3 regions of the Enterobacter sp. 186315 genome follow, and region 2 is predicted to be linked to each of the others. Evidence: predicted binding sites of a transcription regulator. Region 2 holds the regulator's gene; each other region holds the start of a gene.
The links. The regulator PurR, encoded in region 2, represses purine synthesis genes. The targets are predictions, from matches to a motif close to CANGCAAACGTTTGCNTG.

Region 1 (10,051 bases), on a different contig from region 2:
CGGCATGGCGTTAGACAGACCGCCCGCGCCCACGTCGTGAATAAAGAGGATTGGGTTAGCGTCGCCCAGCTGCCAGCAGCGGTCGATCACTTCCTGGCAGCGACGCTCCATTTCCGGGTTGTCGCGCTGTACGGAAGCAAAATCAAGATCCGCATCGGACTGGCCGGATGCCATAGAAGACGCCGCCCCGCCGCCCAGACCAATGTTCATCGCCGGGCCGCCGAGGACGATCAGCTTCGCGCCCACCACGATCTCGCCTTTCTGCACGTGATCGGCGCGGATGTTGCCGATCCCGCCCGCCAGCATGATCGGCTTATGGTAGCCGCGCAGCTCTTCGCCGTTGTGGCTCTCAACCTTCTCTTCGTAGGTACGGAAATAGCCGTTCAGCGCAGGGCGACCAAATTCGTTGTTGAACGCCGCGCCGCCCAGCGGGCCGTCGGTCATGATATCCAGCGCGGTGACAATGCGCTCCGGCTTGCCGAAGTCCTCTTCCCACGGCTGCTCAAAGCCCGGGATACGCAGGTTGGATACGGAGAAGCCCACCAGCCCGGCCTTTGGCTTCGCGCCGCGTCCGGTTGCCCCTTCGTCACGGATTTCACCGCCGGAGCCGGTCGCCGCACCCGGCCACGGCGAGATCGCCGTCGGGTGGTTATGGGTTTCGACCTTCATCAGGATATGCGCAGGCTCCTGATGGAAGTCATAGCGCCCCGCTTCGCGATCGGCGAAGAAGCGGCCCACTTCGGAGCCTTCCATTACCGCGGCGTTGTCTTTATAGGCCGACAGCACGTGGTCAGGGGTCTGTTCCATGGTGTTTTTGATCATCTTGAACAGCGACTTCGGCTGCTGTTCGCCGTCGATAATCCAGTCGGCGTTGAAAATCTTGTGGCGGCAGTGCTCGGAGTTAGCCTGCGCAAACATGTAGAGTTCGATGTCGTTCGGGTTGCGGTTGAGCTTAACGAACGCGTCGTGCAGATAGTCGATTTCGTCTTCCGCCAGCGCCAGACCCAGACGCAGGTTGGCGTCGATCAGCGCCTGACGGCCCTGCCCCAGCAGATCCACGCTCTGTACCGGCGCAGGCTGATGGTGCGAGAAGAGCTTCTGCGCGTCGTCCAGAGAGGTAAACACGCTCTCCATCATGCGATCGTGCAGCGCTGCGGCCACCGTCTGCCACTGTTCAGCGGTCAGGGTCGAGGCTTCAACGTAATAGGCGACGCCGCGCTCCAGACGGGTAATCTGGTTCAGGCCGCAGTTGTGGGCGATGTCGGTGGCTTTGGAAGACCAGGGGGAGATGGTGCCAGGGCGCGGCGTGGCCAGAATCAGTTTGCCGATCGGCGTATGGCTGCTCAGGCTTGGGCCATACTTGAGAAGGCGTTCAAGCTGTACGCGTTCCTCTGCATTCAGGGGAGCATTCAGGTCAGCAAAATGGACATACTCAGCGTAAATATTGCTTACCGGAAGGTCGGCTGCCTGAAAACGTGCCAGCAGTTTGTTGATACGGAAGGCAGACAGTGCAGGCGAACCACGCAGAATTTCCATCATAAGTCTCTCGTCTTCGAAGCGCCTGAGGCGCTTACAGTGTGCGCAAGGGGGGGAAAACGGGCGTCATTATAGAGAATCCTGAGCGCCGACGAAACCGTTTGCGTCGAAATAAAATTTGCGCAGACGTTTATCAATAGATGTGACCTGTTTCTCTAATGGGTTGCCAACTGGCGCAAGTTTACGCAAAATGCCGCTCATTCAATGGCAAACCCTATTCTTAACATGGCGACAGCATACTGAGGCACTTCCCGGCGCAGAGAATTAACTAATTGAAAAAATTAAAGATTAATTATCTGCTCATCGGCATAGTGACGTTGCTGCTGGCAGTGGCCCTTTGGCCTTCAATCCCCTGGTTCGGCAAAGCCGAAAACCGTATTGCCGCCATCCAGGCGCGGGGAGAGCTGCGCGTCAGTACCCTGACCTCTCCGCTGATCTACAGCGACATCAACGGCAAACTCATCGGTCTGGACTACGAGCTGGCCCAGCAGTTTGCCGATTACCTCGGCGTGAAGCTGAAAATCACCGTGCGCCAGAACATCAGCCAGCTGTTTGACGATCTCGATAACGACAACGCCGACGTGCTGGCCGCCGGGCTGGTTTATAACAGCGAGCGCAGCAAAAACTATCAGCCAGGCCCGACCTATTACTCTGTTTCTCAGCAGCTGGTGTACCGCGTGGGTAACCTGCGCCCGCGCTCGCTGGCCTCGATTAACGAGCAGCAGCTCACCATCGCGCCGGGCAGCGTGGCGATTGACGATCTGCGCGTTCTTAAAGAGAAGCAATTCCCTGATTTAAGCTGGAAGGTCGATCCGAAGCTGGGAACCACCGCGCTGCTCGAACAGGTGAAAGACAAAAAGCTGGCCTACACCGTCGCGGACTCGGTGGCGATTAGCCTTTTCCAGCGCGTGCATCCGGAAATCGCCGTGGCGCTGGACGTGACCGACGAGCAGCCCGTGACCTGGTTTAGCCAGCTCGATAACGATCAAACCCTGTCAGCCGCGATGCTCGATTTCTTCAACACCATGAACGAAGACGGCACGCTGGCGCGCCTGGAAGAGAAGTACCTCGGCCACGGCGATGATTTTGACTACGTTGACACCCGCAGCTTCCTGCGCGCCGTCGACAGCGTGTTGCCCGATCTCCAGCCTCTGTTCGAGAAATATGCCCAGGAGATCGACTGGCGCCTGCTGGCGGCAATCTCCTATCAGGAATCCCACTGGGACACCCAGGCCACCTCCCCCACCGGCGTGCGCGGGCTGATGATGCTCACCAAAAATACCGCCCAGAGCCTCGGCCTGACGGATCGCACCGACGCCGAGCAGAGCATCAGCGGCGGCGCGCGCTATTTGCAGGATATGATGACTAAAGTGCCGGAAACGGTGCCGGAGGAAGAGCGCATCTGGTTTGCGCTGGCGGCCTACAACATGGGCTACGCGCATATGCTCGACGCGCGCGCGCTGACGGCGAAAACCAAAGGGAATCCGGACAGCTGGTCTGACGTAAAACAGCGTCTGCCGCTCCTGAGCCAGAAGCCCTGGTACAACAAGCTGACCTACGGCTACGCGCGCGGTCACGAGGCCTACGCGTACGTGGAGAATATCCGTAAGTATCAGATAAGCCTGGTGGGATATTTGCTGGAGAAGGAAAAAGAGGCCGCCGAGGCGCAACAGCTGGCGCAGAGTTATCCGGTAGTGGCACCGGACGAGCTTAATCGCCCGCCTGCTTCAATTCTGCCTTTTGTTGCTTTTTCTGCTGCCGGCGCATTCGAAAGAAGTCACTCAACAGACCCGAACATTCTGGTGCAAGCACCCCGCCGATAATATTCACCTGATGATTCATGCCGGGATGGCCCAGCACGTCCATCAGGGATCCCGCCGCGCCGGTTTTTTCATCCCGCGCGCCAAACACCAGCGTGCCGATACGGCCGTGTACCATTGCGCCCGAGCACATCACGCACGGCTCAAGGGTGACGTACAGCGTGGTATCGAGCAGGCGATAGTTTTGCAGCACCAGCCCGCCCTGGCGTAACGCCATGATTTCAGCGTGCGCGGTCGGATCGTGACGACCGATCGGGCGATTCCAGCCTTCACCAATCACCTGGTTGTTATGAACCAGCACCGCGCCCACGGGCACTTCGCCCTCTTCCCAGGCACGTTGCGCCAGCGTCAGCGCGTGGCGCATCCAGTATTCGTGATTCAGTTCAGGGGTGGACAACGGTAAGTACTCCAGTTGAAAGCGGGCGGCATTATACACACCCGCTATATACACGTCATCCTTCAAGCCGCCTCTGCGTTGGCTGCGTCTGCTCACCCCAGACTTGCCGCCTTGATCCAACTTGAATGATTTAGTGTATGAATTTGTCTATTCGAGTTGCTGAAGTTCACCGGACGGCGTAACGCGCCAGCGGTGCTGGCAAAAATAGAGCAGCGGGTTGTCCTGCTTGCTGTCGCTGTAGCCGCTGTAAAGACGCAGCGGCGTGCCGATCTGCTTCTCAAGCTGCACCACTTTTTCATGTCCCAGGCAGCGCATGGTCAGCACCCAGCCGCCGTAGCCCCGCGCAACCTGAGTGGCGATAAGATTCACACGCGGCAGCCACGGGGTATCGAAATAGACCTGCTCCACCAGCGGCTGCGGGGAGCCGGTGATCAGCCAGATATCGGCATCGTTTTCGGCAAGATAGTTGGTGAGCCTTTGCTGAACCACGGGAAACGCGGTGACGTGACCGCGAAACCACTGCACAAAGTTCCGTTCGAGCTGTTTAAGGCGCGCGTCGCTGTGCCCAAAGGTACATCCCCACAGCAGCAGGCTCATGGGCCAGCGGGCGGCGCGGCCTTTAACCAGCAGCGCCAGGCCAATCACCGGTAAGAGCGGAAGCACGAGCAACGCATTCAGGGGCTGACGCCGCAGCAGATAACGCATAAACGTTCCGAACATATCCTGCTGATGCAGCGTTCCATCCAGGTCAAAAAAGACAACGCGACGCTCGTGATTAGCCAAACCTTACTCCTCTGGGTCGTTAAATCCTAACAGCCAGGTAAACATGAACCCGGCGATTACCGCTACTAAATAGCCTAACAGATAGAGCATGACTTTTCCGGTCACGATGGTTAATGCCAGCGGTAAACCGGAAATCCCGAAGGTGATCACCGTCGCCACCTTCCAGTAGCTGATCAGCGCCCCGCCTACCGCACCACCCAGACAGGCGGCAAGGAAGGGTTTACCCAGCGGCAGCGTGACGCCGAAAATCAGCGGCTCGCCGACACCCAGCAGCCCGACCGGCAGCGCCCCTTTGATCACCTTTTTCAGCCTCGCGTTGCGGGTCTTCATCAGTACCGCAATGGCCGCCCCCACCTGCCCCACGCCCGCCATCGACAAAATCGGCAGCAGCGCGTTGTACCCGTGCGCCTGCACCAGCTCAACGTGGATAGGCACCAGCCCCTGATGCAGCCCCGTCAGCACCAGCGGCAGGAAGGTGCCTGACAGCACCGCCCCCACCAGCAAGCCGCCGCGATCGATAGCCAGCGACGCGCCGTGGGCGATGGCTTCGGAGATCCATCCGCCCAGCGGTTGCAGCGCGACAATCGCCACGCTGCCGGTGATGAGGGTGGTCAGCAGCGGGTTAAGGATAAGCTCGATAGAGCCGGGCAGCAGCGTGCGCAGCTTTTTCTCAATCCAGCACATCAGAATCACCACCAGCAGCACCGCGATCACCCCGCCGCGTCCCGGCTGAAGCGCCTCGCCAAACAGCGTGATCTGCGCCAGCTGCGGGCTGGAGAGAATGCCCGCCATCACCCCGCCCATCGCCAGCGAACCGCCGAACACTTTGGCGGCGTTGACCCCCACCAGAATGTTCATGATGGCAAACACCGCGCTGCCGAAAATCCCCAGGATCCCCAGCATGTTCGGATACTGCGTCGCGAAGTCCCCGACGATATCCGGGCGCTTGAGGATATTAATAATCCCGGTGATCAGCCCCGAGGCGATAAACGCCGGAATAAGCGGAATAAAGACGTTCGCCAGCTGTCGCAGCGCGTCGCTCATTGGCGCTTTATACTTCGCTTTGGCCTGCGCTTTGGTGCGCTCGGCGTCGTCAAACGTGGCCTCGCCGCCCATCTGCGTGCGCATGGCGTCCACCACCTGCGCGGCTTTGCCCGGCCCGACAATCAGCTGGTGCTGCTGCCCCTGTTTGACGTATCCGCTCACGCCGGGAAGCTGCTTCAGATGCGCCAGGTCAAGCTGGTCATCGTCATGCACCTCAACGCGCACGCGCGTCATGCAGTTTTCCAGACGCTGAATATTTTTCTTCCCGCCGATCCCCTGCAAGATACCGCTGGCGAGCGCTGCTGTTTTTTCCATAGACGCCTCTGTTTTAATTTTCTAATGCCGCCCGTAAGAATCCGTTGTGCGCATCGAGCTTCGCTCTGGCCGCCGCGGCATCCAGCCCGCTCAGGATCATCAGAATGGCTGGCTTGACGTTGTAATCCGTCTGCTTAAGCGCGCTTTCCGCCTCGTCGCGGCTGGCGCCCGTGGCCTCCACCACCATGCGGCAGGCGCGGTCCACCAGCTTGACGTTGGTGGCCTGCATGTCGACCATCAGGTTCTGATACACCTTGCCGAATTTGACCATCGCCCCGGTAGAGATCATGTTCAGCACCAGCTTTTGCGCGGTGCCGGACTTAAGACGCGTGGAGCCGGTCAGCGCCTCGGGGCCAACCACCGGAGAGATAGCAATGGCCGCCACTTGGGCAATCGGGGAGCCAGGGTTACAGGAGATCGCCACCGTGGTGCAGCCCGTCTGGTTGGCATATTCCAGCCCGCCGATGACGTAAGGCGTACGCCCGGACGCTGCCAGGCCAACAACCAGGTCGCTTGCGGTCAGGTTCAGCGCCTTCAAATCGTCTTCGCCCAGCTGTTTGTTGTCTTCCGCTCCTTCAACCGCTTTTAGCAGCGCGCCCGGGCCCCCGGCAATCAGGCCGACGACCAGACCATGCGGCACGCCGAAGGTTGGCGGACATTCGGATGCGTCCAGCACGCCAAGACGCCCGCTGGTGCCCGCCCCCATGTAAATAATGCGGCCACCGGCTTTCAGCGCCGTCGCTGCCGCATCGACAGCCTTTGCCACTTCCGGTAATGTCTCTTTCACCGCCTGGGCGACCAGCGTATCCTGTTGATTAAAGCAGTGAACCAGCTCCAGCGTGGAGAGGGCATCCAGATCCATGGTTTGTGGATTACGCGTTTCTGAAACAAGTGAACCAAGATTCATTTTTTTACCTCAAGAATTTTTAATTCATCATAATCTCACTATAATGGAATATAAAATTCATTCAGGCGAGCAAAATCCTTATTTGCAGCAGCAATCACATTTTCGCCAGGAGAACGTATGAACTGTTTAATCCGCATTCGCCAGCGTTACGCGGGCTTTGCGCAAAGCGATAAAAAGCTGGCGGATTTTCTGCTGTCGCAGCCCGACCGCGCCCGTCATCTGAGCTCCCAGCAGCTGGCGAGCGAGGCCGGGGTGAGCCAGTCCAGCGTGGTGAAATTTGCCCAGAAGATAGGCTTTAAGGGCTTTCCGGCGCTGAAGCTGGCGATTAGCGAAGCGCTGGTGAGCAATCCAAACCCGCAGTCCATGCCGGTGCATAACCAGATCCGCGGCGACGATCCGATGCGGCTGGTGGGCGAGAAGCTGATTAAAGAGAACGTCGCGGCGATGCACGCCACTCTCGACGTGAATACCGAAGAGAAGCTGCTGGAGAGCGTGGCGATGCTGCGCGGGGCGCGGCGCATCGTGCTGACCGGGATCGGCGCATCCGGTCTGGTGGCGCGCAACTTCGGCTGGAAGCTGACCAAAATCGGCTATAACGCCATCGTCGAGCTGGATATGCACGCCCTGCTGGCCACGGTGCAGGCGATGGATCCTGACGATCTGCTGCTGGCGATCTCTTATTCCGGCGAGCGCCGCGAGATCAATATGGCCACCGACGAAGCCCTGCGCGTGGGCGGTAAAATCCTCGCCATCACCGGGTTTACGCCGAACGCGCTCCAGCAGCGGGCGACGCGCTGCCTGTACACCATTGCCGAAGAGCAGGCCACGCGCAGCGCGGCGATTTCCTCTACCAGCGCGCAAATGATGCTCACCGACCTGCTGTTTATGGCCCTGGTGCAGCAGGATCTGGAGAATGCGCCGGAGCGTATTCGCCACAGCGAAGAGCTGGTAAAAAAATTGGTTTGAACAGATAACGCGCGTATAATGCCCGCCCTGTTTGTGTTGTTTCCGAGAATTTCCTGATGGCGCTGTTAATCACCAAAAAATGCATCAACTGCGATATGTGCGAGCCCGAATGCCCTAACGAGGCGATTTCGATGGGTGACAGCATTTATGAGATTAACAGCGACCGCTGCACCGAATGCATCGGCCACTATGAAACGCCGACCTGCCAGAAGGTGTGCCCTATCCCCAATACGATCCTGAAAGATCCGGCACACGTTGAGAGCGAAGAGCAGCTTTGGGATAAGTTTGTCCTGATGCACCACGCGGATAAACTTTAACTTTCGATAATCACCGTCGCACACGCGTAGTGCCGTTCATCGGCGAGCGTGACGTGCATATGGTTCACGCCAAGCTTCTCAGCCAGCTTTAGCGCCTCGCCCCACAAACGCAGGCGCGGCTTGCCCAGTTCATCATTAAACACTTCGAACTGGTTAAACGCCAGGCCGTTACGAATACCCGTACCAAAGGCTTTCGCCGCCGCCTCTTTTACCGCAAAACGTTTAGCCAGAAAACGCACCGGCTGCTGGTGCGCTTCCCAGATAGCCCACTCGTTGTCGCTCAGCACGCGACGCGCCAGGCGATCGCCGCTACGGGCGATCACCGCTTCAATGCGGGCTATTTCAACGATATCCGTGCCTAAGCCCAGAATGGCCATTACTGACGCGCTTCCAGCATCAGGCGCTTCATTTCTGATACCGCCTCTTTCAGACCGCTCATCACCGCGCGGCCAATAATCGCGTGACCGATGTTCAGCTCGTGCATCTCCGGCAGCGCGGCGATGGGCTTCACGTTGTGATAGGTCAGGCCGTGTCCGGCGTTCACCTTCAGGCCCAGGCTTGTAGCATAGGTCGCCGCTTTCGCGATACGCTCAAGCTCTTTCGCCTGTTCGGCATCATTTTTAGCATCGGCGTAGCAGCCGGTGTGAATTTCGATGTAAGGTGCGCCCACGTCGGCAGCGGCTTTGATTTGCTCGAAATCTGCATCAATAAACAGGGAAACCAGAATCCCCGCATCGGCCAGGCGCTTGCAGGCATCGCGCATTTTGTCACGCTGTCCGGCAACGTCCAGACCGCCTTCGGTGGTCACTTCCTGACGCTTTTCCGGCACCAGGCAGCAGAAATGCGGTTTGGTGTCACAGGCAATCGTCAGCATCTCTTCCGTGACCGCCATTTCGAGATTCATGCGGGTGTCCAGCGTCTGACGCAGAATGCGCACGTCGCGATCGGTGATATGGCGACGGTCTTCACGCAGGTGGACGGTAATGCCGTCGGCGCCAGCCTGTTCAGCGATAAACGCCGCCTGAACCGGATCGGGATAAGCCGTACCGCGCGCGTTGCGCAGGGTGGCGATGTGATCGATGTTGACGCCTAACAGTAATTCAGCCATGACAATCCTCGGTAATTTTGTTCATTCCCCCTCTCCCTCCGGGAGAAGGGTGATGTGTAAAACACTAACGTTTGGGCACAAACTGCCTGAATAATTCGCGACTCTTTAAGGGCTTGCCGCCAAGATACGGCTTCAGCGCCATGCGGGTAAAGCGTTTTGCCGCCCGCAGCGTATCGGCATCCGGGAACTCGCGCTCGTACAGCGCCCTGAGCTGGCGTCCGGTGAAAGTATTGTTATCCACCACCACGCTGGCGATAAAGCCTTTTTCCTCGCGGTAGCGGTAGGTCATCGTATCCTCGACCTCATCACCGCTACCGGCACAGTGCAGGAAATCCACGCCGTAGCCAAGATGCCCCAGCAGCGCCAGCTCAAAGCGACGCAGGGCAGGTTCAGGCGTGCCCGTAGCGCCAGCGAGCGCCTGGATACAGTGCAGATAATCGAAGAAAAGTTCAGAGAAGCGAGTCTCATGTTCAAGAACCCGTGAAATGAGTTCGTTGACGTACAGACCGCTGTAAAGCGTGATGCCGGAAAGGGGAAGCGCCAGAGAAACGGCTTCAGCGCTGCGCAGGGTTTTGACTTCCCCTCGCCCACCAAAGCGTACCAGCAGCGGCGTGAAAGGCTGTAGAGCGCCTTTCAGGTTAGAACGTTTGGAACGTGCGCCTTTTGCCACAAGGCGCACGCGACCGGACTCTTCCGTGAAGACGTCCAGCATGAGGCTGGTTTCGCTCCAGGGACGGCTATGCAGGACGAAGGCGCGCTGCCATCCCTCCATCATACTCGTCGTCTTAGGCTACTGGTCTTCGCCGTAACCGAGGCTGCGCAGAGCACGCTCATCATCGGCCCAGCCAGATTTCACTT
Region 2 (10,051 bases):
TAAGAAGCCCAGCACGCTCAGACCGCCAAGCCAGACTAAAAATCCTTTCCCAGGTTGCATTCTTTTATTCTCCTTCAGGAGGCAGGTGTAATTGGCGCAAAGTGTAGGGAGTGCAAAGCGGCTTGTGAAACGCTAATATTTGGCGGTTGCATTCAAAAATTTTGCAGGCAGAAAATGTGGTCAGATTATTCTCTTGAAGTGGTGGACGCTGTCGCCCGTAACGGCAGCTTTAGCGCAGCCGCGCAGGAACTGCACCGCGTCCCGTCAGCCATCAGCTATACGGTGCGGCAGTTAGAGGAGTGGCTGGCAGTTCCGCTCTTTGAACGCCGCCATCGCGACGTGGAATTAACGCCTGCGGGGGCGTGGTTTTTAAAAGAAGGGCGTTCTGTTATCAAAAAAATGCAGATCACCCGCGAGCAGTGCCAGCAGATCGCCAACGGCTGGCGCGGGCACCTGTCGATTGCGGTGGATAACATCGTCAAGCCCGAACGCACCCGGCAGATGATTGTGGATTTCTATCGTCATTTCTCCGACGTGGAGCTGCGCGTCTCCCAGGAGGTGTTCAACGGCGTATGGGACGCGCTGGCGGACGGCAGGGCAGAGATGGCGATCGGCGCGACCCAGGCCATTCCGGTAGGGGGGCGCTACGCGTTTCGGGATATGGGCATGCTGAGCTGGACGTGCGTGGTGGCAAGCACGCATCCGCTGGCGCAAATAGCCGGGCCGCTGAGCGACGACACGCTGCGCGACTGGCCGTCGCTGGTGCTGGAAGATACCTCGCGCTCGCTGCCCAAGCGCATCACCTGGCTGCTGGACAACCAGCGACGGGTGGTGGCGCCGGACTGGGAATCCTCCGCGACCTGTCTGTCGGCGGGGCTGTGCGTGGCGATGGTGCCGGTCCATTTTGCGCGCCCGCGCATCGATGCCGGAGAGTGGGTGGCGCTGGCGCTTGAGAACCCGTTCCCGGACGCGGCCTGTTGCCTGACGTGGCAGCAAAACGACGTCTCGCCCGCGATGGCCTGGCTTCTGGATTATTTAGGGGATAGCGAAACCCTGAACCGGGAGTGGCTACGGGAGCCAGCTTAGCTGGCCCCGTAAAGAGATTAACGGCGGTAGTCGCGGAACGGGCCGTCTGCGACCGAGCGGCGCTCGATAAGACGCGGATGAACCTCAATAGACTGGGACTCTTCGCGCTTGTTCACGATCCTGTCCATCAGCATATTGAAGGCCGTTTCGCCCAGCGAATCTTTCGGCTGGTGGATAGTGGTCAGCGCCGGGGTGAAGAAACGCGCGTTGCGCACGTTGTCATACCCGATCACCGAAATATCCTGCGGCACGCGAAGGCCCAGCTCGTCGGCGGCACACAGCGCGCCCATCGCCATGATATCGCCGCCGCAGAATACGGCGGTCGGACGGTGCTGCTGGGACACGATTTGCTGCATCGCGCGGTAACCGGATTCCGGCTCAAAGTCACCCTGCACGATCCAGTTTTCCGGTACGGCGATCAGCGCTTCTTCCATCGCTTTCATAAAGCCCGCCAGACGACCGGCACCGGTGTTGCGCTCCAGCGGGCCCGGGATCACGCCAATCTCGCGGTGACCGCGTTCAATCAGGTAACGTCCGGCCATGTAGCCGCCTTCGAAGGCGTTATCGATAACCGAGTCGGTGAAGTCTGCGCGCGCTTCGCCCCAGTCCATCACCACCATCGGGATATGACGGTACTCTTCCAGCATCGAAAGCACGGACTCCGGATATTCGGAGCACATCACCAGCAGGCCATCCACGCGCTTTTGCGCCATCATCGACAGATAGGCGCGCTGCTTTTCAATGCTGTTCCAGGCGTTGCCCAGAATCAGGGTGTAGCCTTTCTGGAAGCAGTTTTTCTCAACCGCTTCGATAATTTCAGCGAAATAGGCCGCTTCGCTGCTGGTCGCCAGCAAACCAATCGACTTGGTGTGGTTTACCTTGAGGCTACGCGCCACCGCACTTGGAGAGTAGTGCAGCTCTTTGATCGCCGCCCAGACGGCGTTGCGCGTTTCTTCAGCAACAAAACGGGTTTTGTTAATTACATGTGATACGGTTGTAGTGGAAACGTTTGCTCGTTTTGCCACGTCTTTAATTGTTGCCATTAAATGTCACTCCAGACCATATCCTAAGCTCCTGAAAAACGGGAAGGTAAACGTTTGCCTTCTCACACCCTTAACGCGCAATTCTGGATTGCGGCACGCCGGGAAAACGACACGGGACGTCAGGAGGGGATCAATGGCCGGTACGCTAATAAATTTAGCGTGGAATTTTGTCCTATCTTGATGAAAAGGGGAAGAGTTAAAATGAGGATCGGTTTAAATCCAGGAAGATTTTTGACCTGAACTGTGTAAAAATGAGCAAGCTCACTTTTCGTGGGGGGATTAAAAGGAGAAAAATTGATGAGTTCCGATCTGAAGTTTTCGCTTGTTACCACCGTTATCGTGCTGGCGTTAATCGTGGCTGGCGGTTTGACGGCCGCGCTGCACTGATTTACAAGGGGGGAGAGCCTTCTCCCTCCTCAATACCTTCCTCGATTGTTACTTCTTCAGCAAAAATCTTTTGCCAAATTGTTAACTTCTCATTTTTTGTGATTGGTGTCATGCTTTCGGCTTCTTTGTCCTGTGTCGCGTAATGACACGGCAACCGGAGTTGACCCATGAAAATCAATTTTCCCCTGCTGGCCCTGGCGATTGGCGCTTTCGGGATTGGCACCACTGAATTCTCCCCAATGGGATTACTGCCCGTTATCGCCCGGGGCGTGGATGTCTCGATCCCGGCCGCCGGGATGCTGATCAGCGCCTACGCCATTGGCGTGATGATCGGCGCGCCGTTAATGACGCTGCTGCTCTCTCACCGTGCGCGACGCAATGCGCTGATTTTCCTGATGGCTATTTTTACGCTGGGCAACGTGCTCTCCGCCATTTCGCCGGATTACACCACGCTGATGCTGTCGCGTATTCTGACGAGCCTTAACCACGGGGCCTTCTTCGGCCTGGGTTCAGTGGTGGCCGCAAGCGTGGTGCCGAAGCACAAGCAGGCAAGCGCCGTAGCAACCATGTTTATGGGGCTGACGATCGCCAATATCGGCGGCGTGCCCGCTGCGACCTGGTTAGGCGAAGCCATTGGCTGGCGTATGTCCTTCCTCGCCACGGCGGGGCTTGGCGTGGTGGCGATGGCGGCGCTGTTCTTCTCGCTGCCGAAGGGCAGCGCAGGGGAGCGTCCTGACGTGCGTAAAGAGCTGTCGGTGCTGCTGCGCCCTCAGGTGTTGTCTGCACTGCTGACTACCGTGCTGGGCGCGGGAGCGATGTTTACGCTCTATACCTATATTTCGCCGGTGCTGCACGACATCACTCACGCCACGCCGCTGTTTGTGACCGCGATGCTGGTGCTGATTGGCGTCGGCTTCTCGGTGGGCAATTTCCTCGGCGGCAAGTTTGCGGATCGCTCGGTCAGCGGCACGCTGAAGGGCTTTTTGACCCTGCTGATTGTCATTATGGTGGCGATCCCGTGGCTGGCGCGCAATGAAATTGGCGCGGCGGTGGCGATGGTTATCTGGGGTGCGGCGACCTTTGCCGTTGTGCCGCCGTTGCAGATGCGGGTGATGCGCGTGGCGCACGAGGCGCCGGGGCTGTCATCATCGGTGAATATCGGGGCGTTCAACCTCGGCAATGCGCTGGGTGCGGCAGCCGGCGGTGCGGTGATTTCAGGCGGGCTGGGATACAGCTTTGTGCCGGTGATGGGCGCAATTATCGCAGCGCTGGGATTGCTGCTGGTGTTGATGTCCGGTCGCAAACAGCCGGAAGCCGCCTGCGCGGCAGAATAAAAAAACGCAGAAGGGCGAACCCTTCTGCGTGTCTCTTACGCTGCGAAGTTCTTCGCAACAAATTCCCAGTTAACCAGCGCCCAGAAATGCTCCAGATAGTTCGGGCGCGCGTTACGGTAATCAATGTAGTAGGCGTGTTCCCACACATCGACGGTCATCAGCGGGGTTGCGCTGGTGGTCAGCGGTGTACCTGCGTTAGACGTTGACACGATAGCCAGTTTGCCATCCGCCTCTTTGACCAGCCAGGTCCAGCCGGAGCCGAAGTTTTTGATCGCGGCGTCGGTGAATTTCGCTTTGAAATCCGCAAAGCTGCCGAACGCGGCGTTGATGGCCGCAGCCAGTTCGCCGGTCGGTTCTCCGCCCGCGTTTGGTGCCAGGCAGTGCCAGTAGAAGGTGTGGTTCCAGACCTGAGCGGCGTTGTTGAATACGCCACCGTCAGCGCTACGCACGATCTCTTCCAGCGTTTTGCCTTCAAAGTCGGTGCCTTTAATCAGGTTGTTGAGGTTGGTGACGTAGGTCTGGTGGTGTTTGCCGTAGTGATATTCCAGGGTTTCCACAGAAATATGTGGGACCAGGGCGTCTTTTGCATACGGTAATGCAGGTAATTCGAACGACATTGCATCTCTCCTTATTGTTTTTAATGTTGCCAATAACCATACAGACAACAGGGATAGAGTAGCAAATTGAAAGGGTATGCAAAAGAGGAACTTACCCCGCCGCAGTGCGGCAGGGCAGGGGTTAGCGGATGGTCTGCGGGGTCATGACGCGGCGGGCGCCAACGTAATGACGAACCCAGTAATCTTCACTCAGAGAGGTAATCTGAATGTCCTGGCCGCTGCGCGGGGACTGGATGAATTTCCCGTTGCCAACATAAACGCCAACGTGGTCAGCCGTACCGCGCCCCTGGGTGCGGAAGAAGACCAGGTCGCCGTTTTCGAGCTCGCCGCGATTAACCGGGGAGGCGTCACGCAGGTGGTACATTTCGTTCGCGGTGCGAGGAATACGGAATTTCACTAAATCTTTATAGGCGTAATAGACCAGGCCGCTGCAATCGAATCCGGTACGCGGCGATGTGCCGCCCCAGCGGTAAGGTTTGCCGATCTGCCCCATCAGCTTATTCAGTGCCGTTTTCTGCGCCTTCTGTACGCGCACCTTATGCACTTCAGCGATTTTCATCCCTTTCACGCACTTGGTTTTACGCCCTTTACGGACGGTACATTTTTCGTTGACGAGGTTTGCGGCCGTTTTTTGAACTTTACGCGTGCTGGAAGGGGTGATGCGGGCGACTTTGGCTTTGCTGGAGGTCGTACGTTTGGTAGTTGCTGTGGTTTTTTTCTTTTCGGTTTTGCTGGTGGTTTTTTTCTTACGTTCTGTGTTTTTCGCCAGATGCGTTTTTTGCACGGCAGAATGCCGCACCTGCTGTGATGCGTTAGCCGCTGGCGTGAATGCGAGTGATGTAAACAATAAAGCACAGAGCGTGATCGAGATTTTAGTTATCCGCGCCACTGGCCAATCCTCTGGTAATTGCAGGTCATCAATACTACCTGCGAATGATTTTCAAAACCCGTCGATTCTAATCTATAAAAAGCCCGGAAGTTAATAGCATTTTTCAATCTAAAATTATGTTTCGTTAGCGAGTGCAAAAAAATTGATCGATTTGACACACTGTTGCTCGCTCCTTGAGCAAAACCTTATGCGCAGCAGGGTTAAACTATATATTGAATGCATCTTTTGCGACTAATGGTTAAAATAGCTATACGTGACAAAAATGTTATTTTCCGATGTTGGTCTGAACCGCTACAATGTCAGACGTATGCCGTAACGGAAGTATAAGGAAGCAAAACATGAGCACCACTATTGAAAAAATCCAGCACCAGATCGCTGAAAACCCGATTCTCCTGTACATGAAAGGTTCTCCGAAGCTGCCAAGCTGCGGCTTCTCCGCGCAAGCGGTACAGGCGCTGTCTGCCTGCGGTGAGCGTTTTGCTTACGTCGATATCCTGCAAAACCCGGACATTCGCGCCGAGCTGCCTAAATACGCAAACTGGCCGACCTTCCCGCAGCTGTGGGTTGACGGTGAGCTGGTTGGCGGTTGCGATATCCTGATCGAAATGTATCAGCGTGGCGAATTGCAGCAGCTGATCAAAGAGACCGCAGCCAAGTACAAAACAGAAGAGCCAGGCGCAGAATAAGTTCTCTTCCGCGCAGATAAAAAAAGCGACCCGTTGAGGTCGCTTTTTTATTGCCTGCAAAACCGGCTCAGGGCTGAGGGTCGGCCTCGTCATTGACGGGCAGCGGCCAGCCGCCCAGGCGTTTCCAGCGGTTGACGATTTCACAGAACAGCTCTGCCGTACGCTCGGTATCGTACAGCGCCGAGTGCGCCTGCGTGCCGTCAAATTCGATACCCGCCGTGATACAGGCTTTAGACAACACCGTCTGTCCCAGCGCCAGGCCGCTCAGCGCAGCGGTGTCGAAGGTGACAAACGGGTGGAAAGGGTTGCGTTTGAGCGATGCGCGTTCGGCTGCCGCCATCATAAAGCTGTGATCGAAGGTTGCGTTATGCGCCACCATGATCGCGCGGCTACAGTCGCTCTCTTTCATCCCTTTGCGCACCATTTTGAAGATGGCGTGCAGGGCGTCGTATTCGCTGACGGCACCGCGCAGAGGGTTGTGAGGGTCTATACCGTTGAAGGCCAGCGCTTCAGGCTGAAGGTTGGCGCCTTCGAATGGCTCAACGTGAAAATGCATCGTGGTGTCCGGTGAAATCCAGCCCTGTTCATCCATCTTCAGCGTGATAGCGGCAATTTCAAGCAACGCATCGGTTTTAGCGTTAAATCCGGCTGTTTCAACATCGATCACAACGGGATAAAAACCACGAAAACGGTCGCACAGACCGGTAAGTTGAGCGTTATCGGACATCTGGGTCTCTTACATGGGGAAAAAAGCAGTGCGCATTATGGCAAATTTTAAGAGGGGATGCAGTAAAACTACGGGCGCATAATGCGCCCTGAGGATCAGTTGCCCAGACCGCGACCCGCGTCTTTGGCTTCGATCAGTTCGATCTTGTAACCGTCCGGATCTTCTACGAAAGCGATAACCGTGGTGCCGCCTTTTACCGGGCCTGCTTCACGGGTCACGTTACCGCCGTTGCTGCGAATGCGTTCGCAGGCTTCCGCCGCGTTGTCGACTTCCAGGGCGATGTGGCCATAAGCGGTGCCCAGCTCATAGCTGTCGACTCCCCAGTTATAGGTCAGCTCAATAACGGCCTCTTCGGATTCCTCACCGTAACCAACAAACGCCAGCGAGTATTTGTATTCCGGGTTTTCGCTGGTGCGCAGCAGCTTCATGCCCAGTACGTTAGTGTAGAAATTGATAGAACGTTGCAGGTCGCCAACACGCAGCATGGTGTGAAGTAAGCGCATAATGTCCTCATTAACCAATGGAATGGATTATCTTTTTGATCAGAAACGATGTTTTAGTATAGCGGCGAATCATCGCCGCTATCAATGCAAAACGGGGGAATTACAGGGAAGGGTAGTCGGTGTAACCTTCAGCACCACCGCCGTAGAAGCTTTCCGGACGCTGCGGGTTCAGCGCGGCTTTTTTCTGCAAGCGGGCCACCAGATCCGGGTTGGCGATGAAGTCACGGCCAAACGCCACGGCATCAATCAGACCTTTATTGATCAGATCTTCCGCTTTTTCCGGGGTGTACGCGCCCGCACCGATAATTACGCCGTGGAAGCGATCGCGTACCTTCTGACGGAATGCTTCGGTATAAGGCTGACCGCCCGCCCAGTCCGGCTCGGACATATGCAGGTAGGCAATACCGCGTTTTGCCAGCTCTTCAATCAGGTACAGCGCATCGGCTTCTTCGTTCGGGCCGTTGTCGACGTTCTGGAAAGAGCCAATCGGGGATACGCGAATACCGATACGGTCGGCGCTCCACTCTTTACATACCGCATCCACCACTTCCAGCACCAGACGCGCGCGGTTTTCGACGCTGCCGCCGTACTGGTCGGTACGATGGTTAGAAGACGGAGAGAGGAACTGGTGCAGCAGGTAGCCGTGGGCGGAGTGCAGCTCGACCAGGTCGAAACCGGCTTCACGGGCGTTGGCGACAGCCTGACGGAAATCGTTCACGATGCCCGGGATCTCGTCGAGTTCCAGCGCACGCGGCATGGAGGTATCGACGCGGATCGCGTTGCCGTTTTCGTCGCGCAGCGAGGTGCGGGTGTTGGCGCTCAGGGCAGAGGCGGACACCGGCGCCTGGCCGCCAGGCTGGATGCTGCTGTGTGAAATACGGCCTGTGTGCCACAGCTGCACCGCGATACGGCCATCTTCAGCGTGAACGCCAGCGGTAATTTTTTTCCACGCGGCGATCTGCTCCGGGCTGTGCAGGCCAGGCGCACCCGCGTAGCCTTTGGCCTGGGCGGAGATTTGGGTTGCTTCAGAGATGATAAGACCAGAGCTTGCACGCTGGCGATAGTATTCACCCATCAGTGGCGTAGGGATATCGCCCGGTTCGATGCTACGCAGGCGCGTCAGTGGGGCCATGAATACGCGGTTTGGCGCGGTAACGGCACCGACTTTCAGTGGGGTAAATAATTTTTCAGCGGACATAGATACTCCTGAGTAGACCAGTCGACTAGTAATAAGATAAATAAAAACGCCTTATACGTCAGGCGTTGTAATACAGCTTTTCACATGTGCCAGCGCGCTTTCCAGCGGCACCGCACTGCGAGATATTTTGGCTTGCAGGTTTGCCCCTAACCACAGCGCATACAGCACCTGCGCCTGAGTCAGCGGCTCACCGGAGAAGGCCAGCGTTTTTTCACGGCGGCCGTTCTCAAGCGCCTTCGCCAGCAGCGCGATGACACCGCTGGCGCCTTTATCCATCGCGGCGCGCATATCTTCAGAGAGATCGCACACCTCGGCAGAGAGTTTTACCGTCAGGCATCCGCTGATAATGCCCTGCTGACAGAACTGGTTCAGCGTTTCCTGATAGTAGTTCAGCACACGATCGCGATAGTTGCCTGCGCCGCTGTCAAAATGGGTGGCGAGGCGCTGATGGTATCCGGCATAGTGCCGCTCCAGCATCGCCACGCCAAACGCCTCTTTGGAGCGGAAGTAGTGGTAAAACGACCCCTTCGGCACCTCGGCGGTTTTTAACAGCTCGCTCAGCCCCATACCGGTAAACCCGCGGTGCATACAAAGACGCTCGCCGGTAGCCAGTAAGTTTTCGCGTGTGTAGTGTTCAGTGTTTCTGCTCATGGATCGCACTCTAATAGACCGTTCGGTCTATTGCAAGCGTGTCGACTGCCGACAAGGGTGAAGAATATCCATCTGTGGCTGGTAAACCGTTGATTTCACATCCATCATCCCGAGCACGGTAGCGTACAAATTGTCCTGCGAAACCGCATTTTTTGCAGCCTCGCCGCGCAAGCACTGCGCGTTAACCCCGTAGTTACGGGCGTAATCCGGGGAGAGCCAGAACATAAACGGAATATGCGTTTGTTGTTCAGGTGCAAGCATGTACGGCGTGCCGTGCAGGTAGATCCCGCTTTCGCCCAGCGATTCGCCGTGATCCGAGAGGTAAATCAGCGCCGTGTTCATGCTGCCCTGACGCGCCTTCAGGGCGTCGATGGTTCTGCTGACCACGCTGTCGGTATAAAGAATGGTGTTGTCATAGGTGTTAATCAGCGCCTGATGATCGCAATCCTGGATCTCGTTGGTGTCGCAGGTAGGGGTGAATTTGCGGAAACTATCCGGGTAGCGGCGGTAGTAGGCCGGGCCGTGGCTGCCCATCAGGTGGATCACCAGCACGGTATCCTGCTTCAGGCCGTCGAGCACGTTATCCAGACGATACAGGTTCACGTCATCAATGCAGGATTTGTCTTTGCAAAACTGATCCAGCTTCCACTGGGTCATGTCGGTGTGCGGAATACGGTCGCACGCCCCTTTACAGCCGCCGTCGTTATCACGCCACAGCAGGTTAACGCCCGCGTGTCCGAGCACGTCGAGCAGGCCTTCCTGATGGCGGGCAAGGTCGGCATCGTATTTTTTACGCGGCATGCCGGAGAACATGCACGGCACGGAGACCGCCGTTTCGGTTCCGCAGGAAGAGGCCTGCGGGAAGTTAATCACGTCCTGCTTTTTCAGCTCCGGGTTGGTTTCACGCCCGTAGCCGTTCAGCGAATAGTT
Region 3 (10,051 bases), on a different contig from region 2:
GCACAAAATCGGCCAGCAAATTCCCGGAGAGGGAGCTGTCGGCGAGATGGGCGAGGTGCAGGTGAGCGAGAAAATTCATGCGTTATGTTTATCCAGGATGCGGCTAGTTGTTGCAGCAAAAGGGTGTGAGCACTAGACTATGCCGCCTGTTTTTAAGTCACGAGTATACGTCATGCGCGTCGCCGATTTCTCCTTTGAACTACCTGAATCCCTGATTGCTCACTATCCAATGCCTGAGCGCAGTAGCTGTCGTTTACTGTCACTGGACGGGCCTACGGGCGAGCTGACGCACGGTACTTTCACCGATTTGCTCGACAAGCTCAACCCTGGCGATCTGCTGGTCTTTAACAATACCCGCGTGATCCCGGCGCGTCTGTTTGGCCGTAAAGCCAGCGGCGGCAAGATTGAAGTGCTGGTCGAACGTATGCTCGATGATAAACGTATTCTGGCACATATTCGCGCATCCAAAGCGCCGAAGCCGGGCGCAGAGCTGCTGCTGGGCGACGACGAAAGCATTAAGGCGACCATGACCGCGCGCCACGATGCGCTGTTTGAAGTGGAATTCAACGACGAACGCACGGTGCTCGATATTCTGAACACCATCGGCCACATGCCGCTGCCGCCGTACATTGAGCGTCCGGACGAAGAGGCCGATCGCGAGCTGTATCAAACGGTTTATAGCCAGAAGCCCGGCGCGGTCGCCGCACCGACGGCGGGGCTGCACTTTGACGAGCCGCTGCTGGAAAAACTGCGCGCCAAAGGCATTGAGATGGCGTTTGTCACGCTGCACGTCGGCGCGGGCACCTTCCAGCCGGTGCGCGTAGACAGCATCGAAGACCATATCATGCACTCTGAATATGCCGAAGTGCCGCAGGAGGTGGTTGACGCGGTGCTGGCGGCGAAGGCTCGCGGCAGCCGCGTGGTGGCGGTCGGCACCACCTCAGTGCGTTCCCTTGAGAGCGCCGCACAGGCTGCGAAAAGCGATCTGATCGAGCCGTTCTTCGGCGATACGCAAATCTTTATCTATCCAGGCTATCAGTACAAAGTGATTGATGCGCTGGTGACCAACTTCCATCTGCCTGAATCCACGCTGATTATGCTGGTGTCCGCTTTTGCGGGTTATCAGCACACGATGGCGGCCTACAAGTCTGCGGTAGAACAAAAATATCGCTTTTTTAGCTACGGGGACGCGATGTTTATCACGTACAATCCGCTGGCTTTGAACGAGCGTGTCGGGGAATAAGTCCGCGGCACCAGAATAATGTGTTGGACTGTTTTTCTGGCACAGAGGAATCTGAATGAAATTTGAACTTGATACCACCGATGGCCGCGCACGCCGTGGTCGCCTGGTGTTCGATCGCGGCGTGGTGGAAACCCCCGCGTTTATGCCTGTTGGCACCTACGGCACCGTAAAAGGGATGACGCCGGAAGAAGTCGAAGCCACTGGCGCACAAATTATCCTCGGTAACACCTTCCACCTGTGGCTGCGTCCTGGCCAGGAAATCATGAAGCTGCACGGTGACCTGCACGACTTCATGCAGTGGAAAGGCCCTATCCTCACCGACTCTGGCGGTTTCCAGGTCTTTAGCCTGGGCGATATCCGCAAGATCACCGAGCAGGGCGTTCACTTCCGTAACCCAATCAACGGCGATCCGATCTTCCTCGATCCGGAAAAATCGATGGAGATTCAGTACGATCTCGGTTCCGACATCGTGATGATCTTCGACGAATGTACGCCATACCCGGCTGACTGGGATTACGCTAAGCGTTCAATGGAGATGTCTCTGCGTTGGGCGAAGCGTAGCCGCGACCGTTTTGATTCTCTTCAGAATAAAAACGCGCTCTTCGGCATTATTCAGGGCAGCGTTTACGAAGATTTACGCGATATCTCCGTTAAAGGTCTGGTAGAGATAGGCTTTGATGGCTACGCTGTCGGCGGTTTGGCAGTAGGTGAGCCAAAGGAAGACATGCACCGTATTCTGGAGCATGTTTGCCCGCAAATCCCTGCTGATAAACCACGTTACCTGATGGGTGTGGGTAAACCAGAAGATCTGGTTGAAGGCGTGCGTCGCGGCATTGATATGTTCGACTGCGTCATGCCAACCCGCAACGCGCGTAACGGCCATCTGTTCGTTACCGATGGCGTGGTGAAAATCCGTAACGCGAAGCACAAAAGTGACACCAGTCCGCTCGACGCTGAGTGCGATTGCTACACCTGTCGCCATTACTCTCGTGCGTATCTGCATCATCTCGATCGTTGCAATGAGATTTTAGGTGCGCGTCTGAATACCATTCATAATCTTCGTTATTATCAGCGCTTAATGGCTGGTTTACGTAAGGCTATTGAAGAGGGTAAATTAGAGAGCTTCGTGACCGATTTCTACCAACGTCAGGGTCGAACCGTTCCACCTTTGAACGTTGATTAATATTAATAATGAGGGAATTTGAATGAGCTTTTTTATTTCTGATGCGGTAGCGGCAACAGGTGCTCCAGCGCAGGGCAGCCCGATGTCTCTGATTCTGATGCTGGTTGTGTTTGGTCTGATCTTCTATTTCATGATCCTGCGTCCACAGCAGAAGCGCACCAAAGAGCACAAAAATCTGATGAACTCCATCGCGAAAGGCGATGAAGTGCTGACCAACGGTGGTCTGGTTGGTCGCGTAACCAAAGTGGCTGAAAGCGGCTACATTGCTATCGCGCTGAACGACACCACTGAAGTGGTTATCAAACGTGACTTCGTAGCTGCCGTTCTGCCGAAAGGCACGATGAAGGCGCTGTAATTCAAACTTTTCCCAAAGGGAACTGCCGTGTTAAACCGTTATCCTTTGTGGAAGTACATCATGCTGGTCGTCGTGATTATCGTCGGCCTGCTGTACGCGCTTCCCAACCTGTATGGTGAGGATCCGGCCGTTCAAATCACTGGCGCGCGCGGTGTCGCCGCCAGTGAGCAAACGCTGATCCAGGTCCAGAAAACGTTACAAGAAGAAAAAATTACCGCGAAGTCTGTGGCACTGGAAGAGGGCGCAATTCTTGCTCGCTTCGACACCACCGACACGCAGCTCCGCGCTCGCGAAGCGCTGATGGGCGTGCTGGGTGATAAATATGTCGTGGCGCTGAACCTTGCTCCTGCAACGCCGCGTTGGCTGGCTGCCTTAAACGCAGAGCCAATGAAACTCGGTCTTGACCTGCGTGGTGGTGTTCACTTCCTGATGGAAGTGGATATGGATACCGCGCTGGGCAAATTGCAGGAACAAAACATCGACGGCCTGCGCAGCGATCTGCGTGAAAAAGGCATCGCTTATACCACCGTGCGTAAAGAAGATAACTACGGCATGAGCATCACGTTCCGCGACAGTGCGGCACGCGATCAGGCTGTAGATTACCTGACCCCGCGTCACCGTGACCTGGTGATTACCTCTCAGGGTAACAACCAGCTGCGCGCCGTGATGACAGATGCACGTCTTAAAGAAGCGCGTGAATACGCCGTTCAGCAGAACATCAACATTCTGCGTAACCGTGTAAACCAGCTGGGTGTTGCTGAGCCGCTGGTACAGCGTCAGGGTGCTGACCGTATCGTGGTTGAGCTGCCGGGTATCCAGGATACCGCGCGTGCGAAAGAGATTCTGGGCGCAACCGCAACGCTGGAATTCCGTCTGGTTAACTCCAACGTCGATCAGTCCGCTGCTGCCTCTGGCCGTATTCCGGGCGATTCTGAAGTGAAACAGACCCGCGAAGGTCAGCCAGTTGTGCTGTACAAACGCGTGATCCTGACCGGTGACCATATCACCGACTCCACTTCAAGCCAGGACGAATACAACCAGCCGCAGGTTAACATCTCGCTGGATAGCGCGGGTGGCAACATCATGTCTAACTTCACTAAGGACAACATCGGCAAACCGATGGCGACCCTGTTCGTGGAGTACAAAGACAGCGGTAAGAAAGATGCCAACGGCCGTGCGGTGCTGGTGAAAGAGGAAGAGGTGATTAACATCGCCAACATCCAGTCTCGTCTGGGTAACAGCTTCCGTATCACCGGTATCAACAACCCGAACGAAGCGCGTCAGCTCTCGCTGCTGCTGCGTGCCGGTGCGCTGATTGCGCCAATTCAGATTGTTGAAGAACGTACCATTGGTCCAACCCTGGGTATGCAGAACATCAAACAGGGTCTGGAAGCATGTCTGGCCGGTCTGGTGGTCTCCATCCTCTTCATGATCTTCTTCTATAAGAAGTTTGGTCTGATTGCGACCTCCGCGCTGGTGGCGAACCTGGTACTGATCATCGGTATCATGTCGCTGTTGCCGGGCGCAACGCTGACCATGCCGGGGATTGCGGGTATCGTTCTGACCCTTGCGGTGGCGGTCGACGCCAACGTTCTGATAAACGAACGTATCAAAGAAGAGTTGAGCAACGGTCGCTCTGTACAGCAGGCGATTGATGAAGGTTACAAAGGTGCTTTCAGCTCCATCTTCGATGCGAACGTAACAACACTGATTAAGGTTCTTATCCTGTATGCAGTGGGTACTGGCGCTATCAAAGGCTTTGCGATTACAACCGGTATCGGTGTTGCAACGTCTATGTTTACCGCTATTGTCGGCACCCGTGCCATCGTGAACCTGCTGTACGGCGGCAAGCGCGTCAAAAAGCTGTCTATCTGAGGAGTGCGTTGTGGCACAGGAATATACTGTTGAACAATTGAACCACGGCCGTAAAGTCTGGGACTTTATGCGCTGGGACTACTGGGCCTTCGGCATTTCAGGTTTTCTGCTGATTCTGTCCATCGCCATCATGGGCGTTAAAGGCTTCAACTGGGGTCTGGATTTCACCGGTGGTACGGTGATTGAAATTTCCCTGGAAAAACCGGTCGATATGGACCAGATGCGCGTGTCTCTGCAAAAAGCGGGCTTTGAAGAGCCGCTGTTGCAGAACTTTGGCAGCAGCCGCGACATCATGGTACGTATGCCACCGGTACACGATGCCAACGGCAGCCAGGAGCTGGGCAGCAAGGTCGTTAACGTGATTAACGAAACCACTAACCAGAATGCGGCGGTTAAGCGTATTGAGTTCGTGGGGCCAAGCGTAGGCGCAGACCTGGCGCAGACCGGTGCGATGGCGTTGCTTGTCGCGCTGATCTCTATCCTGGTGTACGTCGGTTTCCGCTTCGAGTGGCGACTGGCGGCGGGTGTGGTTATCGCACTGGCGCACGACGTGGTGATCACCATGGGGATCCTGTCGCTGTTCCACATTGAGATCGACCTGACTATCGTGGCATCCCTGATGTCCGTTATCGGTTACTCACTGAACGACAGCATCGTGGTATCTGACCGTATTCGTGAAAACTTCCGTAAGATCCGTCGCGGTACGCCGTACGAAATCTTCAACGTGTCGTTGACCCAGACGCTGCACCGTACCTTGATCACATCCGGTACCACCTTGATGGTTATCCTGATGCTGTTCCTGTTCGGTGGCCCGGTTCTGGAAGGCTTCTCGCTGACCATGCTGATTGGTGTTTCTATCGGTACTGCTTCGTCTATTTACGTTGCGTCCGCTCTGGCACTGAAGCTTGGCATGAAGCGCGAACACCTGCTCCAGCAGAAGGTCGAAAAAGAAGGGGCGGATCAGCCGTCAATTCTGCCGTAAGGCAACGAATAGTGCGTTATCGAAATCCCGGTCCGATGGCCGGGATTTTTTTTGCGTATTAAAAAAGCCAGCTCTTGAGCTGGCTTTTGTGCTTACAGGTTTTGCAGGTCGGGTAAGGCGTAGCCGTACCCGGCGAACAGGCTGCGGATTAGAAATTGTAACCTACAACCAGGTAACCACCCCAACCGGTAGAACGGACGCTGAAGTCACCGTTGCCGAAGTTCAGGCTCGCGTCGTCGTTCCACTGACCACCGTTGTGCCAGTAACGCGCCACAACAGAGTAGTGCCAGTGATCGTAGTTCAGCGCCAGGATATGGCTGGAGGCGATGGAGTTGTTGGTACGCGCTTTCTTACCGTTCAGGTCGCGGAAGTCGTTGTCGCCAAGGTCAGAACCCCAGTCGAAGTTGGTGAAGCCGATATAGCTCAGGTTACCGCCCCACAGCTGAGTGATTGGCACAAAGTATTTCACTTTGAAACGGTAGCCATCCCACTCGTTTTCGTTCGCCGCACCGTAGTTCTGCCACTGGTATTTCGCATAGACGTTCAGGGACAGGCTCATTGGCAGACCGGTATCGATGTCGGTACCCAGACCCATATACCAGGTGCTCTGCTCCTGGGAATCGTTACGACCCATGTCGTAGATATAGTTGTTCGCGAAGTACCACTCTTTGAACGGACCGAAGCTCAGGTCGGTACCGGTCAGCTTGTCGATAGAGAAACGCGGTTCGATTTCCATGAACAGCGGAGAACCATTGTTCCAGATACCTTTCGCATCGGTGTTACCGCCGAAGAATACCGGGGCATCGATGTAGCCGTAGAAATCAAACCAGTCTTTCTTGGCGAACGCTTCGTATTCCAGGTAGGTATCGTTGCGGATCTGCGGTCCGAAGCGGGTGTGATAGCTGCCTACCACGTTAACGCTCTGGTGCCACCAGTCGGACAGGTACTGAGGCTTATCGTTTTCTGCTGCGTTAACAGTGAAAGAGGTGGAGAGTGCCAGCGCTGCGCCAGCTGCGAGTAATGTTTTTTTCATAATCATGCCACTGATTGAAATTCCCTTCCGGGAGTGAAAAATGCGCGAATTGCGTTTCTAAATATTTCGTGTTTCTGCGGAGCCTATTATAGGAATCCTTGCTCACAAAAATATGTGTTGTTTCACATATCTCTCACACGCGTAATCGATTGCGTTCACGTTTGCGTACTTTAAACGGCGGGGATTGTAGCGGCAAACATTTATGTTGCCAATCCATACGAAATGTAAATGTTAGCGGAGTGACATTTCACTCCGCTAGAAGAAGGGGATTATTGCGCGGCTGGCTGGATGTCGTGGATGCGGACAAACCCTAACTGTTCGGGCGTGATACCGCTAAGCTGGAGGGGAATATCCACGTCGCTCGGTGCCAGCGTACTGGCCGGGGCGGTAATCAGCTGGTTCTTAACGTTCACTTCCTGATAGCTTTCGGTGGTACCCTGGATCTGGCCCCACTCGACGGTGCCGCTAAAGGCAGGCAGCGGATCGTTGGACTCGCCCTGAATGCGCAATGTTGCGCGCGTACCATCCGCGTTGGCTGCTACGTTAACCAGCGACATTTTCAGAGTGCCAATCTGGCTGTTGAGCCGGGCGGGAGTGTTTGCCCCGGGCAGCAGATAGACGCCGCTGCTGGATTTTGCATTCAGCGCGTTCTGCTGGGTGATCTTCACGGTTTCCTTGTTCAGCTTGTCCATCGCTGAGTTGAGCGTATTAACGCTCTGCTTCATTTCGCGGACTTCAGTTTGCTGTGCGCACGCGCTCAGGGATAAGAGGCTTCCCACCAGGAGAATTCTTAGGTAACGTCTTGTCATTGCGTTTATTTCCTTGAAATAACGGATCGCCGTAATGGTAGCCAGCAACTCACTCCCAGGCATAGATCCTTTGTCTCAAAAGCGCTCTTTCTTTTGTTGTCTGCCCATATCAGGGTAAAATAGACATCAGATAAACAGATATCAGGGACACCGTATGCATTGCCCATTCTGCTCCGCTGTGGATACCAAAGTAATCGACTCTCGCCTTGTCGGCGAAGGATCCTCCGTACGCCGCCGCCGGCAGTGCCTGGTTTGCAACGAACGTTTCACCACCTTTGAGGTGGCTGAGCTGGTAATGCCTCGGGTCGTAAAAAGTAACGACGTGCGCGAGCCGTTCAACGAAGAGAAGCTGCGCAGCGGTATGTTAAAAGCGCTGGAAAAACGCCCCGTCAGCTCCGATGACGTCGAAATGGCGTTAAATCACATCAAATCCTACCTGCGCGGCACCGGCGAGCGCGAAGTCCCAAGCAAAATGATCGGCAACCTGGTAATGGAACAGCTGAAAAAGCTCGATAAAGTTGCCTATATCCGCTTCGCCTCTGTCTATCGCAGTTTCGAAGATATCAAAGAGTTCGGCGAAGAGATCGCCCGTCTACAGGACTAAGCCCATGCAGGACGAGATTTACATGGCGCGAGCGCTAAAGCTGGCGCAGCGCGGGCGTTTTACCACCCATCCTAATCCGAACGTCGGCTGCGTGATCGTCAAAGACGGCGAAATCGTGGGCGAGGGCTTTCACTATCGTGCCGGTGAGCCTCATGCTGAAGTCCATGCCCTGCGCATGGCGGGCGAGAAGGCGCGCGGCGCGACCGCTTACGTCACGCTTGAGCCATGCAGCCATCACGGGCGCACGCCGCCGTGCTGCGAGGCGCTGATTGCCGCCGGCGTTTCCCGCGTGGTCGCGGCAATGCAGGATCCTAACCCGCAGGTCGCGGGGCGCGGGCTTTATCGCCTGCAACAGGAGGGGATCGACGTCAGCCACGGCCTGATGATGAACGATGCTGAAGCCATCAATAAGGGCTTCCTGAAACGTATGCGCACCGGGTTCCCCTATATTCAGCTAAAGCTTGGCGCTTCTCTCGATGGGCGCACGGCGATGGCGAACGGCGAAAGCCAGTGGGTCACCTCACCGCAGTCAAGGCGCGATGTGCAACGTCTGCGCGCGCAAAGCCATGCTATCCTCACCACCAGCGAAACCGTCCTGGCTGACGATCCGGCCATGACCGTGCGCTGGGACGAACTCAATGCTGATACTCAGGCGCTCTATCCGCAGGAAAATCTGCGTCAGCCGCTGCGTATCATTATTGATAGTCATAACCGCGTGACGCCGGAGCATCGCATTGTGCAGCAGCCCGGTGAAACCTGGATTGCACGCACGAAAGACGATACGCGTGAATGGCCGGAAAACGTGCGCACCGTTAAGGTGCCGGAGCATAACGGGAAGCTCGATCTGGTGGTGCTGATGATGCTGCTTGGCAAACAGCAGGTGAACAGCATCTGGGTAGAAGCGGGCCCTACGCTTGCGGGCGCGCTGTTACAGGCAGGGCTGGTGGACGAACTGATTGTCTACGTAGCGCCTAAACTGTTAGGTAACGATGCGCGCGGCCTGTTTGTGCTGCCCGGTCTTGAAAAACTGGCCGATGCGCCACAACTGAAATTTAGCGAGATCCGCCCTGTTGGCCCGGATGTTTGCCTCCATTTAACGACAGCGTAAATGCGCCCGAAATAGGGAAGCAGTGCGCAAAGTATTATGATAAAATCCGCCCCCCTGCGGGGCCAAATGAACCCGTAAAGGAAGAGTATGAACATTATTGAAGCTGCTGTAGCTACCCCGGACGCTCGCGTCGCCATCACCATTGCGCGTTTCAACAACTTCATCAACGACAGCCTGCTGGAAGGTGCCATTGACGCCCTGAAACGTATCGGCCAGGTTAAAGATGACAACATTACCGTTGTTTGGGTTCCAGGCGCTTATGAACTGCCTCTGGCAGCTGGCGCGCTGGCAAAAACCGGTAAATACGACGCGGTGATTGCGCTGGGTACTGTTATTCGTGGCGGCACTGCGCACTTCGAATACGTTGCGGGCGGTGCAAGCAACGGTCTGGCACACGTTGCACAGGATGCTGAAATTCCTGTCGCGTTTGGCGTGCTGACCACCGAAAGTATTGAGCAAGCCATCGAACGTGCTGGCACCAAAGCCGGTAACAAAGGTGCAGAAGCTGCACTGACCGCGCTTGAAATGATCAATGTATTGAAAGCCATTAAGGCCTGATTTTTTTGTAAGGGGAATTCCGTGAAACCTGCTGCTCGTCGCCGCGCCCGTGAATGTGCCGTTCAGGCACTTTACTCCTGGCAGTTGTCCCAGAACGACATCGCTGATGTTGAATACCAGTTCCTGTCAGAGCAAGACGTGAAAGACGTTGACGTTCTGTACTTCCGTGAACTGCTGTCGGGAGTGGCGACTAATAGCGCGTATCTCGATGGTCTGATGAAACCCTACCTGTCCCGTCTGCTCGAAGAGCTGGGTCAGGTGGAAAAAGCAGTGTTGCGTATCGCGCTGTTTGAGCTGTCTA

Region 1: a site for PurR is predicted at 1,627-1,644, ahead of purL (phosphoribosylformylglycinamidine synthase). Genes of this name have one in related genera too.
Region 3: a site for PurR is predicted at 6,810-6,827, ahead of ACSVHP_RS06450 (nucleoside-specific channel-forming protein Tsx). Genes of this name have one in related genera too.

Annotation. Positions count from the first base shown of each region.
Region 1 is NZ_JBPTTK010000010.1:117,779-127,829, forward strand. It holds gene purL (phosphoribosylformylglycinamidine synthase) at 1-1,539, opposite strand, end outside; gene mltF (membrane-bound lytic murein transglycosylase MltF) at 1,809-3,359, shown strand; gene tadA (tRNA adenosine(34) deaminase TadA) at 3,247-3,753, opposite strand; gene yfhb (phosphatidylglycerophosphatase C) at 3,901-4,536, opposite strand; gene ACSVHP_RS13675 (PTS transporter subunit EIIC) at 4,540-5,895, opposite strand; gene murQ (N-acetylmuramic acid 6-phosphate etherase) at 5,909-6,802, opposite strand; gene ACSVHP_RS13685 (MurR/RpiR family transcriptional regulator) at 6,920-7,768, shown strand; gene ACSVHP_RS13690 (YfhL family 4Fe-4S dicluster ferredoxin) at 7,825-8,085, shown strand; gene acpS (holo-ACP synthase) at 8,082-8,462, opposite strand; gene pdxJ (pyridoxine 5'-phosphate synthase) at 8,462-9,193, opposite strand; gene recO (DNA repair protein RecO) at 9,258-9,965, opposite strand; gene era (GTPase Era) at 9,984-10,051, opposite strand, start outside.
Region 2 is NZ_JBPTTK010000001.1:172,565-182,615, forward strand. It holds gene punC (purine nucleoside transporter PunC) at 1-60, opposite strand, end outside; gene punR (DNA-binding transcriptional activator PunR) at 175-1,086, shown strand; gene purR (HTH-type transcriptional repressor PurR) at 1,104-2,129, opposite strand; gene cydH (cytochrome bd-I oxidase subunit CydH) at 2,427-2,516, shown strand; gene ACSVHP_RS00855 (MFS transporter) at 2,684-3,850, shown strand; gene sodB (superoxide dismutase [Fe]) at 3,886-4,467, opposite strand; gene ACSVHP_RS00865 (C40 family peptidase) at 4,589-5,356, opposite strand; gene grxD (monothiol glutaredoxin 4) at 5,695-6,042, shown strand; gene rnt (ribonuclease T) at 6,110-6,769, opposite strand; gene gloA (lactoylglutathione lyase) at 6,865-7,272, opposite strand; gene nemA (alkene reductase) at 7,373-8,470, opposite strand; gene ACSVHP_RS00890 (TetR/AcrR family transcriptional regulator) at 8,522-9,121, opposite strand; gene eptA (phosphoethanolamine transferase EptA) at 9,149-10,051, opposite strand, start outside.
Region 3 is NZ_JBPTTK010000004.1:114,259-124,309, forward strand. It holds gene acpH (ACP phosphodiesterase) at 1-79, opposite strand, end outside; gene queA (tRNA preQ1(34) S-adenosylmethionine ribosyltransferase-isomerase QueA) at 173-1,243, shown strand; gene tgt (tRNA guanosine(34) transglycosylase Tgt) at 1,299-2,426, shown strand; gene yajC (preprotein translocase subunit YajC) at 2,449-2,781, shown strand; gene secD (protein translocase subunit SecD) at 2,809-4,656, shown strand; gene secF (protein translocase subunit SecF) at 4,667-5,638, shown strand; gene ACSVHP_RS06450 (nucleoside-specific channel-forming protein Tsx) at 5,787-6,671, opposite strand; gene ACSVHP_RS06455 (DUF3251 domain-containing protein) at 6,941-7,480, opposite strand; gene nrdR (transcriptional regulator NrdR) at 7,635-8,084, shown strand; gene ribD (bifunctional diaminohydroxyphosphoribosylaminopyrimidine deaminase/5-amino-6-(5-phosphoribosylamino)uracil reductase RibD) at 8,089-9,192, shown strand; gene ribH (6,7-dimethyl-8-ribityllumazine synthase) at 9,280-9,750, shown strand; gene nusB (transcription antitermination factor NusB) at 9,772-10,051, shown strand, end outside.